DNA from 4 places in the Enterobacter sp. HK169 genome. Region 2 is predicted to be linked to each of the others. Evidence: predicted binding sites of a transcription regulator. Region 2 holds the regulator's gene; each other region holds the start of a gene.
What was found. The regulator LexA, encoded in region 2, represses DNA repair genes until DNA is damaged. The targets are predictions, from matches to a motif close to TNCTGTATGTACATACAGNA.

Region 1 (3,304 bases), 1.3 Mb from region 2:
ATACCTTTAGAGATCAGGTAATCAACAACAGACTGAGCACGTTTCTCAGACAGTTTCTGGTTGTAAGCGTCAGAACCGATACGGTCGGTGAAGCCCAGAACCACTACGGAACCGTCTTTAGGATCCAGGTTGCTCAGCTGGGTGTACAGCTGATCCAGTGCCTGCTGGCCTTCTGGTTTCAGAGTCGCTTTGTTGAAGTTGAACAGAACGTCAGACTTCAGAGTGAAGTGCTTGGTCTGTACTTCTGGAGCTGGAGCCGGCGCTGGAGCAACAACTGGAGCTGCTTCTTCCTGCTGGCCGAAACGGTAGGAAACACCTACGCTCAGCATGCCGTTGTCTGGACGAACACCAACGGTGTTGCCGTCGCCGATGTTGTTAACCCACTGGTATTCCAGACGGGTAGCGATGTCACGGGTCATAGCCCACTCAACGCCACCAGCGAATACTGGGGAAACACCGGTGTCATGGTTGTCACCAGAGATGTTGTTGCTGGAATCTGCGCGCCATACCATGCCGCCCAGACGGGTGTACACGTCCAGATCGTCAGTGATTGGGTAGCCCAGTTTAGCGGTCAGCTGAACGCCCTGTGCTTTGAAAGCGCCGTTGATGGTGTCGCCTTTGTATGGCATACGACCTAACCAGTCGTAACCCATTTCAAAACCAACATACGGGTTAACCTGATAGCCACCGAACGCACCTGCACCAAGCTGGCTCTCGTGAGTTGGGCCATCATTGTTCAGGCTGCTGTTGTACCAGCCGGTGTCGTGGAACTGAGACCAGCCCAGTTTACCACCTGCATACCAGGTATTATCTTTCGGAGCGGCCTGCGCTACGGTAGCGAAGCCAGCCAGTGCCACTGCAATCGCGATAGCTGTCTTTTTCATTTTTTGCGCCTCGTTATCATCCAAAATTCGCCATGAAAGTCTCAGGAGAGAATCACGGTTAAATCCTTCACCGGGGGGCGTGGTCAAATATAAATCTACCGATATCTTCGGCTTAGGCCGAGCACCCCTGGCGATGTAAAGTCTACAACGTAGCTGAAAACTTACAAGTGTGAAGTCCGTCAGGCATATGAAAAAAAAAGTTCCGTATACCGATTATTTAACATTTTTCGAACGAATTTTGTGCAATAAAATTAAGGAGAACCGCACCAGACAAGCCTTGCCGCAATTTTCAGGCCGGGAACTTTAATGCCATCTTGTGGTCAAAAAAAATTCCAGGAAAAATCTTAATTTCACTCAATGATACAAATTGGAGTGAATTTTTAGCCCAGAAAGTTGTCCTCTGCGGTAAGAATCCGATCGAACCGGACGCATAATGAACCCGATCGCATTCCCTTCTTCGGCTGCTTCAGTCAGACGGAAATGTTCCTCTTCCGTCAATTCTTCCGGTAACCATCCAATCACCACGCTGTAATTTCCGGTGCGTAACGCGCGGATCATCGACTCAACGGTATCGCACGGCGGGAGCTGATTAATTTGCATGACCTTAGTAAGCGGCAGGCCTGCGGACTGAACCCACTCACGGCTCAGTTTTTGCTGAGGCGTGAGCCAAAGCTGCCAGCGCGATTGCTGACCAAGCTGTTGTAATAACGGCAACAAAAGAAGTTGCGTCAACAGGGGCTGGTCTTCACGATAAACCACTTCACTGATAAGCCCCGTGGAAACACGCTCGACGGAATTCTGCGCGACATTGCCTGCGGTAGAAGAGAGAGAGGTTGAGCGATTTGCATAGCCTGAAGTGTGCATATTCATTCCAGCCCTGTAGTTACTGTATGGATATACAGTAACCCCTGTATGCATAAAGATCAACCTCATTTTCGGAAAGCGACTCGCAAAATTCATTCAATGTTGATGTCCCTCGAAAAATCATCTTGCTCATCGGCAATAAGTTGCCTATTTTCCTGCTAACGGATCCGCTAGTAAGAAATTTCGTTGTTACTTTATGATTTTGAAGGGAAATATCATGAAAAAGATATCTTATGAACGGATTTATAAATCCCAGGAATACCTCTCCCCGTTGGGCGAGATTCATCATCGCGCGCTGTTTGGAGGCTATACCCTGGCGGTGGATGATGCGGTTTTTGCCATGGTGTCAGACGGAGAGCTTTATCTCCGCGCCTGTGAGGAGAGTGCGAAATACTGTGTAAAAAATGCCTCCTCTTTTTTGACGTTGATGAAGCGAGGCCGCCCGGTGCTGCTCAACTATTATCGTGTGGATGACGGATTATGGCAGGACAGAGAGCGGCTGCTTCAGCTCTCCTCGTTTGCGCTCAGTGCGGCAAGAAAAGAGCGCTATCAGCGCCATCAACGAAACCGACTCAAGGATCTGCCAAACCTGACCTTTCAGCTTGAAGTCTTGCTCTTTGAAGCTGGCATTACCAATGAGGAAACGCTGCGGGCGCTGGGTGCCAGAGCGAGCTGGCTGAAGATGCGGGCAAAAAACAAAGCGCTCGGTATTAAGGTTCTCTTCGCACTGGAAGGGGCTATCGAGGGGCTGCATGAGGCGGCACTCCCGGCAGGCATTCGCCGGGAGCTGACGGAGTGGTTTAATGCGCTGCCTGAGCCACAGGAGAATCACTCCTCCAGGTAGCGATTTGCTGTTGCAGCCGGCAAATTTCAGGCAGCAGAGCGATAAGCAGGCCTATTTGCTGAAGAACCAGCGGCGCTTTGCTGTCGTTTCCTGGGTCAAGATGCGCAATGCGTTGAGCCAGTTCATCCAGGGCCTGTTGAACGCGCGGCTCATCGGCCGGTCGGTGATGAAGTGCGTCATCAACGTAACAGACGGCATCATCGAGCAGGTTGAGAATGCCCGGGTTGGTGAGTTTCTCACGGTGAGCGCCTAGCGTCGAAATATAGCTGGTGAACGTATGGTTCAGACAGAGCAGGCGGAACGCAGTCTCACGAATCTCCGCCGTGGCGCGAGGCTCCGTTGACATGTTAGAGACAACGGAGGCCAGTTCTGCATCACTGTTGTGCGCGTCGCGACGGGCTATCCGGTAAGCCAGGCGGTTATCGCGCCCCTGGTGGTACTGCTCCAGGATTGCGTCAAGGTATCGACAGTTGGCGTTCATTGCCCTGTCTACCACGCGCGGCAAATTGCGGAAACGCCAGTCCGGCCAGATAAAGCTGACCGCAGCCCAGGCAATCGCACAGCCAATCAGGGTATCGATCACGCGGGGCAGGGCAACTTCAAACCCTTCACCCAGCAGGTTAAAGCAGAGCAGCACCAGCAGCGTGATGAACATGGTGGCGTGGGCGTACTGCACGTTGCGAAACGCGAAGAACAGCACGCCGGTGATCAC
Region 2 (3,304 bases):
GCCAGCCACAAACCGTGATTACCCAGCCAGGGAAGCGTCAGCAGCGTCAGGCCAAAGCCTGCCGCCGCGACTGCCATACTGTTGCGCATTTCCGCTCCGCGCGTCGCACCAATAAACATGCCGTCCAGCAGATAACACCAGACGCCGACCACCGGTAAGATGACTTGCCAGATGAGATAGTGACTCGCCAGCTCGCGCAGCGCAGGGATAGACGTAAGCAACGCGACGATTTGCTCACCAAGGCAGGCATAAACCAGGCCGAACGCCAGCGCCACCAGCCCAGACTGGCGGCAGGCTGCCCGCCAGACATCCCGCAGCTGCCCGCTTTCGCGCGCCCCGTACGCCTGCCCGGAATGCGCTTCTACCGCATAGGCAAAACCGTCCAGCGCGTAGGCGGTAAAGGTCAGTAGCGTCATCAATACCGCGTTGATCGCGACGATTTCTGGCCCCAGTCGCGCCCCGAAAACCGTCAGTGCGCCGAAGCAGAGCTGAAGCAGCAGCGAGCGCAGCATGATGTCACGATTAAGCGCCAGCAGCCTACGGATATTGCCGCGCCATGCGGTTTTGAGCAGCGCCAGGGAGATGCCGCGCATCGCCAGCACGCGCCAGACCATCCACAGACCAATAATAAAGGTTCCGTATTCGGCAATTGCCGTCGCCAGCGCCGCGCCCCGCACGTTCATATGCAGGCCCATTACCAGCCAGACATCCAGCACAATGTTGAGAAGGTTGCCTACCACCAGCAAAATCACCGGTGCACGGGCGTACTGCACGCCCAGTAGCCACCCCAGCAGAACCAGGTTTGCCAGCGAGGCGGGCGCGCTGAGCCAGCGAATTTCAAGGAAACGGCGCGCCTGAGCCAGTACCGCCTCGCTGCCGCCGACAACATGGAGCGCAAGGTCGATCAGGGGCGTACGTAATAAAACGATTAACACTCCCGCGCCAAGCGCAAGGATCAGCGGCTGGACCAGCGCGCGCGCCAGACGCAGCGGATCTTTTGCACCATAAGCCTGTGCCGTGAGCCCGGTGGTGCTCATGCGCAAAAAGAGCAGCAGCATAAACAGGAAGCTGGTTGCCGTCGCGCCAATCGCCACGCCGCCAAGATAAACAGGCGAATCAAGATGACCAATAACGGCAGTATCGACCAGCCCCAGCAAGGGCACGGTGATATTAGAGAAAATCATCGGCAGAGCGAGACGCCACAATGCCTTATCTGATTCCGTCAGCAGTGACATGAAAAATACCGGGAGTGGAGAATGAAGCAGGCTACAGCGGCGCCATAGCCTGTCAGGAAGAGATTACAGCCATTCACCGTTGCGAATGACCCCAACCGCCAGTCCTTCGATAGAGAAGTTGTGTTCGCGGAGATCGACCACAATCGGGGAGAACTCATTGTTTTCAGGCAGCAGCTGAACGGTGTTACCCTGTTTTTTCAGACGCTTGACGGTAACTTCATCATCAATGCGCGCGACAACTACCTGGCCGTTACGCACATCCTGCGTTTTGTGCACCGCAAGCAGATCGCCATCAAGAATACCGATGTCTTTCATCGACATACCGCTAACGCGCAGCAGGAAATCTGCGCTCGGTTTGAACATGCCAGGATCGACCTGGTAGTGGCCTTCAATATGCTGCTGTGCCAGTAAAGGCTCACCGGCGGCAACACGGCCTATCAGCGGAATGCCCGTCTCTTCTTCCACCAGCAGGCGGATACCGCGTGACGCGCCTGAAACAATCTCAATCACGCCTTTACGCGCCAGCGCTTTCAGGTGTTCTTCGGCAGCATTCGGAGAACGGAAGCCCAGACGCTGCGCGATTTCCGCACGCGTGGGTGGCATACCCGTCTGGCCGATATGATCCCGGATGAGATCAAACACCTCTTGCTGCCTGGTCGTTAACGCTTTCATTCCGCCCCCTGGGTGTATATACAGTTATGCTGTGAGTATATACAGTCAAAGGCGATTTTGGAACCAAAAACTGCACAAAAAACCAGGGACTTAATTATTCCTCGAGGCTCATCGGAAATGTGACCAAAGCAGCGTGACCCAGGTGATAACGGCAGTGATAATCGCCAGCAACACGGCAGCAGAGCCCATGTCTTTTGCGCGGCCAGAAAGCTCGTGGAAATCTGAACCAATGCGATCAACAACGGCTTCAATAGCGCTATTAAGAATTTCCACTATCATCACCAGAAGCACGGAACCGATAAGAAGTACGCGGGTAATAGCATCAACATCAAGGAAACAGGCGATGATCACCGCGATGATAGCGGCGACGCCCTCCTGGCGAAAGGCGGCTTCGTTGATCCACGCGGCACGGAAACCTTTCCATGAATAGCCGGCGGCTTTGATGATACGCGTTAACCCAGTGGTATTATTGGCCATTAAAAGAACCTTTTATGAAAAAAAGCGTCAGTAACAGGAACTGTAGCGCGTTTCGCTACAGCCTGAAGTATGACGGGTAACAACAGAAATTTTGCGCGCTTTCTGTTATCCTTGCGCCGCAATTGCATTATTAACCAGAGGCTTTACATCGTTTATGTCCGGCTGGCCACGAATTTACTACAAATTACTTAATTTACCATTAAGCATCCTGGTAAAAAGCAAGTCTATCCCAGCAGAACCCGCGCTGGAATTGGGGCTCGATACGTCGCGTCCTATTATGTACGTTTTGCCTTATAACTCGAAGGCAGACTTACTGACGCTGCGCGCCCAGTGTCTGGCGCATGACTTACCGGACCCGCTTGAACCGCTTGAAGTTGACGGTACGCTGCTGCCGCGCTACGTGTTCATTCACGGTGGACCGCGCGTGTTTACCTACTACACGCCAAAAGAAGAGTCCATCAAGCTGTTCCACGACTATCTTGACCTGCACCGCAGCAACCCCGATCTGGATGTGCAGATGGTGCCGGTGTCGGTGATGTTTGGTCGTCGTCCGGGCCGTGAAAAAGGTGAAGAGAACCCGCCGCTGCGCATGCTTAACGGCATCCAGAAGTTCTTCGCGGTCTCCTGGCTGGGACGCGACAGCTTTGTGCGTTTCTCCCCTTCCGTTTCGCTGCGTCGTATGGCGGACGAGCACGGTACCGACAAGATCATCGCGCAAAAACTGGCGCGCGTGGCGCGTATGCACTTCGCCCGCCAGCGCCTCGCTGCCGTAGGGCCGCGTCTCCCGGCGCGTCAGGATCTGTTCAACAAGCTTTTGGCCTCCAAAGCGATTGCCCGCGCCGTTGAAGACGAAGCGCGCAGCAAGAAAATATCGCATGAGAAAGCCCAGCAGAACGCCATTGCGCTGATGGAAGAGATTG
Region 3 (3,304 bases), 1.2 Mb from region 2:
CACGCTTTCCGCTACGGGTGCGACTGCAGGCGTCGGGTCGATCGGTGGAACGGAAACAGAAGGCGCTTTCGTCACCGGCTCCTGCACCGGTTCAGGCACAGGCTGGTACCAGGCCGCCAGCTGCTCGCGTTCACGCGCGCGACGCTCTTCAACTTCTTCAAAATAGTACATCGGCGGACGAGAGGGTTTTACCTCTTCCACGATTTCAGGTTCAGGCTGCGGCTCTACATAAGGCTGCACAGGTTCAACCGGTTCAGGCACATACTCCTGATAAGGTTGGGCCACAGGCTGTTCATAGTGCGGGTACTCTTGTGGTTCATACGAAGGCTGCGGCGGCTGATATGGCTGCTGCCACTGCTCCTGCTGCACAGGGATGTAGCTCTCTGGTTCAGGTGCGATAACCGGCTCCGGCGTGTGAACGCCTGGCGCAGTCTGCCAGTCAACCTGAGGCTGCTGAATAACGGATTCCGGCGGCGAAACCGGCGCGGATGGCATCACGGCATCGACAGGCGCGGCATACGCCTGCGCAGCGGTCGTCGCGGCTGCGGCGGCTGCAACCGGCTCGGTAACCGAGTGGCCATTTAACAGCGGATCGTATTCGTCGAAGTCACCCGGAGTGGCCCGGCTGCCGGAGAAGAGCACATCGTCAGGATCGACGGCGACACCCGCAGCGCGATACGCCACCTGCTCGTCTTCATCCATGCGTTTACCGGAGAAGAGCGCCGCATCGGTTTTACGACCCAGCGGGTTGGCAAATTTCTCTGCAACACGCTGACGACGCGCCAGCGCGCCGCGCAGAATACGCGCACGACGAGACTCGCGACGCTGCACAGGCGCGTCATCTTCCTCTTCATCTTCGTATTCGTCTTCATCAACCCACGTATCGTCACGGCGGGTACGGTTGCTGGCGAAAGTCAGAATGGTGAGGATAAAACTTCCGATCTTCTCAGCAATGCTTACCCAGGACCAGCCGGTAAACAGCGTCAGCCCGGCCGCCCAGATGCAGAGTAGCGCCAGCGTGCCGCCGCTGCTGTGCAGCATCGGCTGCAGCGCAGAACTGAGTAAACTGCCGATCACTCCGCCAGAGGCGAAGTACCAGATATCATCCGCATTGATTGCCGCCAGCCCGCACGAGGTGAGGATCAGCGCCAGCGCGCCAATCAGGCGCAGCGACACGGCAAAATAGTCGATGTAATCATCGTTCTGACGATGACGCCACGCAAACCAGCATCCGCCAATGATAATGACGGGAAGGGTGTAGGCCATCACACCGAAAATGAAGAACAGCGTGTCCGCAAGCCAGGCACCGGGGACACCGCCTAAATTATGGATAGGCTCATGCCATGCAGTTTGTGACCAGCTGGGATCTGAGGGGTTGAAACTGAGTAAGGCTGCCATCAGCCAGACGGCAAAAAGGGCAATAACAATCAGCAAAGCCTCGAGGAGACGACGTCCGCTGCTTAGCTTCGATAGTGTGACTTCTTTGTCTTCAGTGTATTCCTGGCTCAAAAAAGGCTCTCCAGGTATCAGGCATATCCTGCCTTTTTGCTAAAACGGACAACAGCGCCGGGACTCCCCGGCACTGTTGCTGTATGGATTAACAGGAGTGTAATCAAACTACGCTGATTTTGCACCTGTTCCGTGTTAGCGCGTCTTAATAACCAGACGATTGCTCTGTTTGACCTCTTCCATCACCACATATGTACGGGTGTCGTTCACGCCTGGCAGACGCAGCAGGGTTTCCCCCAGCAGCTTACGGTAGGCGGACATATCAGGCACACGGGTTTTCAACAGGTAGTCGAAATCACCGGATACCAGATGACACTCTTGAATTTCTTCAAGTTTTTGTACAGCGGCGTTAAATTGCTCAAACACATCCGGCGCACCACGATTCAGAGTAATCTCAACAAATACCAGAAGTGAGGCATCCAGATAATGCGGGTTCAGCAGAGCAGTATAGCCCTGAATGAAACCCTGTCTTTCCAGTCGGCGCACACGCTCAAGGCACGGCGTCGGGGAAAGTCCCACACGTTTTGAAAGCTCGACGTTGGAAATACGCCCATCCTTTTGCAATTCATTAAGAATGTTACGATCGATACGGTCGAGATCTTTGCCAGGGCGCTTCTTGCTATCTACCATTATTATTGTCTCTCTGTATTCCTTCCCTACTCCTGCCTGGACCCTGTGCACATCACTGTTCAGAGCCTGTACCCGTTAGTCATCACATCGCCTGGTTTTGTATTAGACGCGATGCGGATTCGGGTTCTGTTGGTAAGAAGACCGTTGCCCGAAGGCAGTCACCGACATCACGTATGGCGTCTGTCCACGCCATGCGTAGATTTCACTGACCCGGTAAAAATGGCATTTACGTGCATGCCTATGCGGCATACGGTTAACGCGGTTTTTTTTCTTCCTTGAATGTTTTCGCAAAAGCGCAGGGGATTGTCAAAGCAAAACATCGTTTTTTAGTACAACATGCCGGATATTCATTACGGCAGGGTATTAATCCTCATTTTATTGCCTTACAAACGACCGGTTTTCAGGCGAAAGCGTGATGTTATAGCGCCTCATTCATCGCTCGTGGCTATTACACAGATTGATATCAAAATTGCTGCGCTCTTTTTTTACGACAACAAATTCCCTACAATCCAGCCAAATGTCTGCCAACAACAATGGGGATCTCATGGGCACGGCCAAACACAGTAAGCTGCTAATCCTTGGTTCTGGACCTGCGGGATATACCGCAGCGGTCTATGCTGCACGCGCTAACCTGCACCCGGTACTCATCACCGGCATGGAAAAAGGCGGTCAGCTGACCACCACCACCGAAGTGGAAAACTGGCCAGGGGACCCGAACGACCTGACCGGGCCGCTGCTGATGGAACGTATGCACGAGCATGCCGCTAAATTCGAAACTGAAATTCTGTTCGACCACATCAATAAGGTCGATCTGCAGAACCGTCCGTTCCGCCTGACGGGCGACAGCGGCGAATACACCTGTGACGCGCTGATCATCGCCACCGGCGCCTCTGCCCGTTACCTCGGTCTGCCATCCGAAGAAGCGTTCAAAGGCCGCGGCGTCTCTGCCTGCGCAACCTGTGACGGTTTCTTCTACCGCAATCAGAAAGTCGCGGTCATCGGCGGCGGCAACACCGCAGTGGAAGAAGCGCTCTACCTGGCGAACATTGCCTCTGAAGTGCACCTGATCCACCGTCGCGAAACCTTCCGCGCGGAGAAGATCCTGATCAAACGTCTGATGGATAAAGTGGCAAGCGGCAACATCGTGCTGCACACCAACCGTACC
Region 4 (3,304 bases), 540 kb from region 2:
CTACTTCTCGGTGCTGATGCGCGTGGGGCTGGCGGCGCTGGTTTTCCTGCCGTTTCTGCGCAAGCGCGGGCAATCGCTGAAAACGATTGTGCTGTATATGCTGGTGGGGGCGATGCAGCTCGGCATCATGTATTTGTTCAGCTTCCGGGCCTACGTCTACCTGTCCGTCTCCGAATTCCTGCTCTTTACCGTGCTGACGCCGCTCTATATCACGCTGATTTACGACCTGCTCAGCAGGCGCCGCCTGCGCTGGGGATACCTGCTGAGCGCGGCGCTGGCGGTGATCGGCGCGGCGATTATTCGCTATGACAAAGTCAGCGATCACTTCTGGACCGGGCTGATGTTCGTCCAGCTCGCCAACATCAGCTTCGCCATCGGCATGGTGGGCTACAAACGTCTGATGGAAACCCGTCCGATGCCGCAGCATAACGCGTTTGCCTGGTTCTATATGGGCGCCGCGATTGTCGCCGTAGCGGCGTGGTTTATGCTCGGTAATCCGCAAAAGCTGCCGACCACCGCCGTGCAGTGGGGCGTTCTGGTCTGGCTGGGCGTAGTGGCGTCAGGGCTGGGGTACTTCATGTGGAACTACGGCGCTACGCAGGTAGACGCCGGTACGCTGGGGATCATGAACAACGTGCATGTTCCGGCAGGGCTGCTGGTCAACCTCGCCATCTGGCAGCAACAGCCGCACTGGCCGAGCTTCCTTATTGGGGGAGCGGTGATCCTGGCTTCGCTGTGGGTCCATCGCCGATGGGTCGCTCCGCGCTCCGCACAAACGGAAGATGGTCGCACGCGTGGTTCCGCGCTGAGCGAATAAACGCCTCCGTAATCGGCTGACGCTGCTCGCCATCGCGCACGGCGGCGTACAGTCGGCTCCACAATCCTTCACCCAGGGTTTTGGTCTGCACCAGACCCTGGCGTTCAAAACTCTCCACCACCCAGTGCGGCAGCGCCGCGATACCCATTCTGGCCGCCACCATCTGAATCAGCAGCAGGGTGTTATCCACGCTTTTCAGCTGCGGGCTAATGCCTGCCGGCTGCAGGAAGTGTCGCCAGATATCCAGGCGGCTGCGCTGCACCGGATAAATCAGCAGCGTCTCTGTCGCCAGGTCTTCCGGCGTGATGCGCGTTTTGGCGGCCAGCGGGTGGTCCGGCGCCAGCACCAGGCGCACTTCATAATCAAACATCGGCGAATAGTGCAGGCCGCTGCGCGGCAGGATGTCAGAGGTCATGACCAGATCCAGCTCGCCCTGCTGCAGCGACGGCTGCGGGTCAAAGGTCACGCCGGATTTGAAGTCCATCTCCACCTGCGGCCACTTCTGGCGGAAGTTCTCAAGCGCGGGGGTCAGCCACTGAATACAGCTGTGGCACTCAATGGCGATGCGCAGTTTGGTCTGCTGCGGTTCGTTACACGCCTGCAGCGCGCTCGCGATTTGCGGCAGTACCTGATTCGCCAGCTGAAGAAGAATTTCACCCTGCGGCGTAAAGCGTAGCGGCTGGCTCTTACGCACAAAAAGACGGAAGCCGAGGCGTTGTTCCAGATCGCTGAACTGGTGAGAAAGGGCGGACTGGGTCTGGTGCAGCGTGGCCGCAGCCGCCGCGAGCGAACCGCAGTTCCGCAACGCTTGTAGCGTTTTCAGGTGTTTAATCTCGATCATGAAAGTCCTTCACTTCGCCATGAACATATTGCGCTTGAGGAATATACAGTACCTGCCAATTATAGAAGTGTAAACATCTGGACGTCTAAATAACGAATTTCACAAGGGGCACACCATGACAATCCGCAATCACACTCTCGGTTTCCCTCGCGTCGGCCTGCGTCGCGAGCTGAAAAAAGCGCAAGAAAGCTACTGGGCGGGTAATGCCACCCGTGAAGAACTGCTGGCGGTAGGACGCGAGCTGCGCGCCCGCCACTGGGATCAGCAAAAACAGGCGGGCATTGACCTGCTGCCGGTGGGCGATTTCGCCTGGTACGACCATGTTCTGACGACAAGCCTGATGCTTGGCAACGTGCCGGCTCGTCATCAGAACAAAGATGGATCGGTAGATATCGATACCCTGTTCCGCATCGGCCGTGGCCGCGCGCCAACGGGGGAGCCAGCGGCAGCGGCGGAAATGACCAAGTGGTTTAACACCAACTATCACTATATGGTGCCGGAGTTCGTCAAACGCCAGCAGTTCAGGCTGGCCTGGACGCAGCTTCTGGACGAAGTGGATGAAGCGCTGGCGCTGGGCCACCAGGTGAAGCCGGTGCTGCTCGGGCCGGTAACGTACCTGTGGCTGGGCAAAGTAAAGGGCGAGCCGTTTGACCGACTCAGCCTGCTGAAGGATATTCTGCCAGTCTACAAACAGGTGCTGAGTGAGCTGGGCAAACGCGGCATTCAGTGGGTGCAAATCGACGAACCGGCGCTGGTGCTTGAGCTGCCGCAGGATTGGCTCGATGCCTTCAAACCGGCGTATGACGCGCTCACCGGTCAGGTAAAACTCCTGCTGACGACCTATTTTGAAGGCGTGACGCCGAACCTGAAGACCATTACCGCGCTGCCGGTCCAGGGCCTGCACGTTGACCTCGTACACGGTAAAGATGATGTGGCGGAGCTGCACAAGCGTTTGCCAGCGGACTGGCTGCTCTCTGCCGGGCTGATCAACGGCCGTAACGTCTGGCGCGCCGATCTCACCGAAAAATACGCGCAAATCAAAGACATCGTCGGCAAACGTGAGCTGTGGGTGGCCTCGTCCTGTTCGCTGCTGCACAGCCCGATCGATCTGAACGTGGAGACCCGTCTGGATGCCGAGGTGAAAAGCTGGTTTGCCTTCGCCCTGCAAAAATGTGAAGAGCTGACGCTGCTGCGCGACGCGCTGAACAGCGGCGACACGGCGGCGATTACCGAATGGAGCGCTCCGATCCAGGCGCGTCGTCACTCGGCGCGCGTGCACAACCCGGCGGTGGAAAAACGCCTGGCGGCCATCACCGCTCAGGACAGCCAGCGGCAGAGCCCTTACGAGGTGCGCGCCGAAGCGCAGCGCGCCCGCTTTAATCTGCCCGCGTGGCCGACCACCACAATTGGCTCTTTCCCGCAAACTACGGAAATACGCGGCCTGCGTCTGGACTTCAAGAAGGGCAATCTGGATGCGAATCACTATCGCACCGGCATCGCCGAACACATCAAGCAGGCGATTATCGAGCAGGAACGCCTGGGGCTGGACGTGCTGGTGCACGGCGAGGCCGAGCGTAACGACATGGTGGAATATTTTGGTGAGCACCTGGACGGCTTTGTCTTTACCCAGAACGGCTGGGTGCAGA

Region 1: the regulator LexA is predicted to act here: its motif matches at 1,769-1,788, upstream of sulA (SOS-induced cell division inhibitor SulA).
Region 3: the regulator LexA is predicted to act here: its motif matches at 1,587-1,606, upstream of EnteroDNA1_RS21155 (DNA translocase FtsK 4TM domain-containing protein).
Region 4: the regulator LexA is predicted to act here: its motif matches at 1,690-1,709, upstream of metR (HTH-type transcriptional regulator MetR).

Annotation. Positions count from the first base shown of each region.
Region 1 is NZ_CP017087.1:4,531,263-4,534,566, forward strand. It holds gene ompA (porin OmpA) at 1-884, opposite strand, end outside; gene sulA (SOS-induced cell division inhibitor SulA) at 1,239-1,748, opposite strand; gene EnteroDNA1_RS21445 (TfoX/Sxy family DNA transformation protein) at 1,966-2,592, shown strand; gene yccS (YccS family putative transporter) at 2,549-3,304, opposite strand, start outside.
Region 2 is NZ_CP017087.1:3,260,830-3,264,133, reverse strand. It holds gene dinF (MATE family efflux transporter DinF) at 1-1,235, opposite strand, end outside; gene lexA (transcriptional repressor LexA) at 1,299-1,907, opposite strand; gene EnteroDNA1_RS15455 (diacylglycerol kinase) at 2,016-2,384, opposite strand; gene plsB (glycerol-3-phosphate 1-O-acyltransferase PlsB) at 2,539-3,304, shown strand, end outside.
Region 3 is NZ_CP017087.1:4,455,643-4,458,946, reverse strand. It holds gene EnteroDNA1_RS21155 (DNA translocase FtsK 4TM domain-containing protein) at 1-1,509, opposite strand, end outside; gene lrp (leucine-responsive transcriptional regulator Lrp) at 1,645-2,139, opposite strand; gene trxB (thioredoxin-disulfide reductase) at 2,684-3,304, shown strand, end outside.
Region 4 is NZ_CP017087.1:2,725,634-2,728,937, reverse strand. It holds gene EnteroDNA1_RS12990 (carboxylate/amino acid/amine transporter) at 1-817, shown strand, start outside; gene metR (HTH-type transcriptional regulator MetR) at 705-1,658, opposite strand; gene metE (5-methyltetrahydropteroyltriglutamate--homocysteine S-methyltransferase) at 1,774-3,304, shown strand, end outside.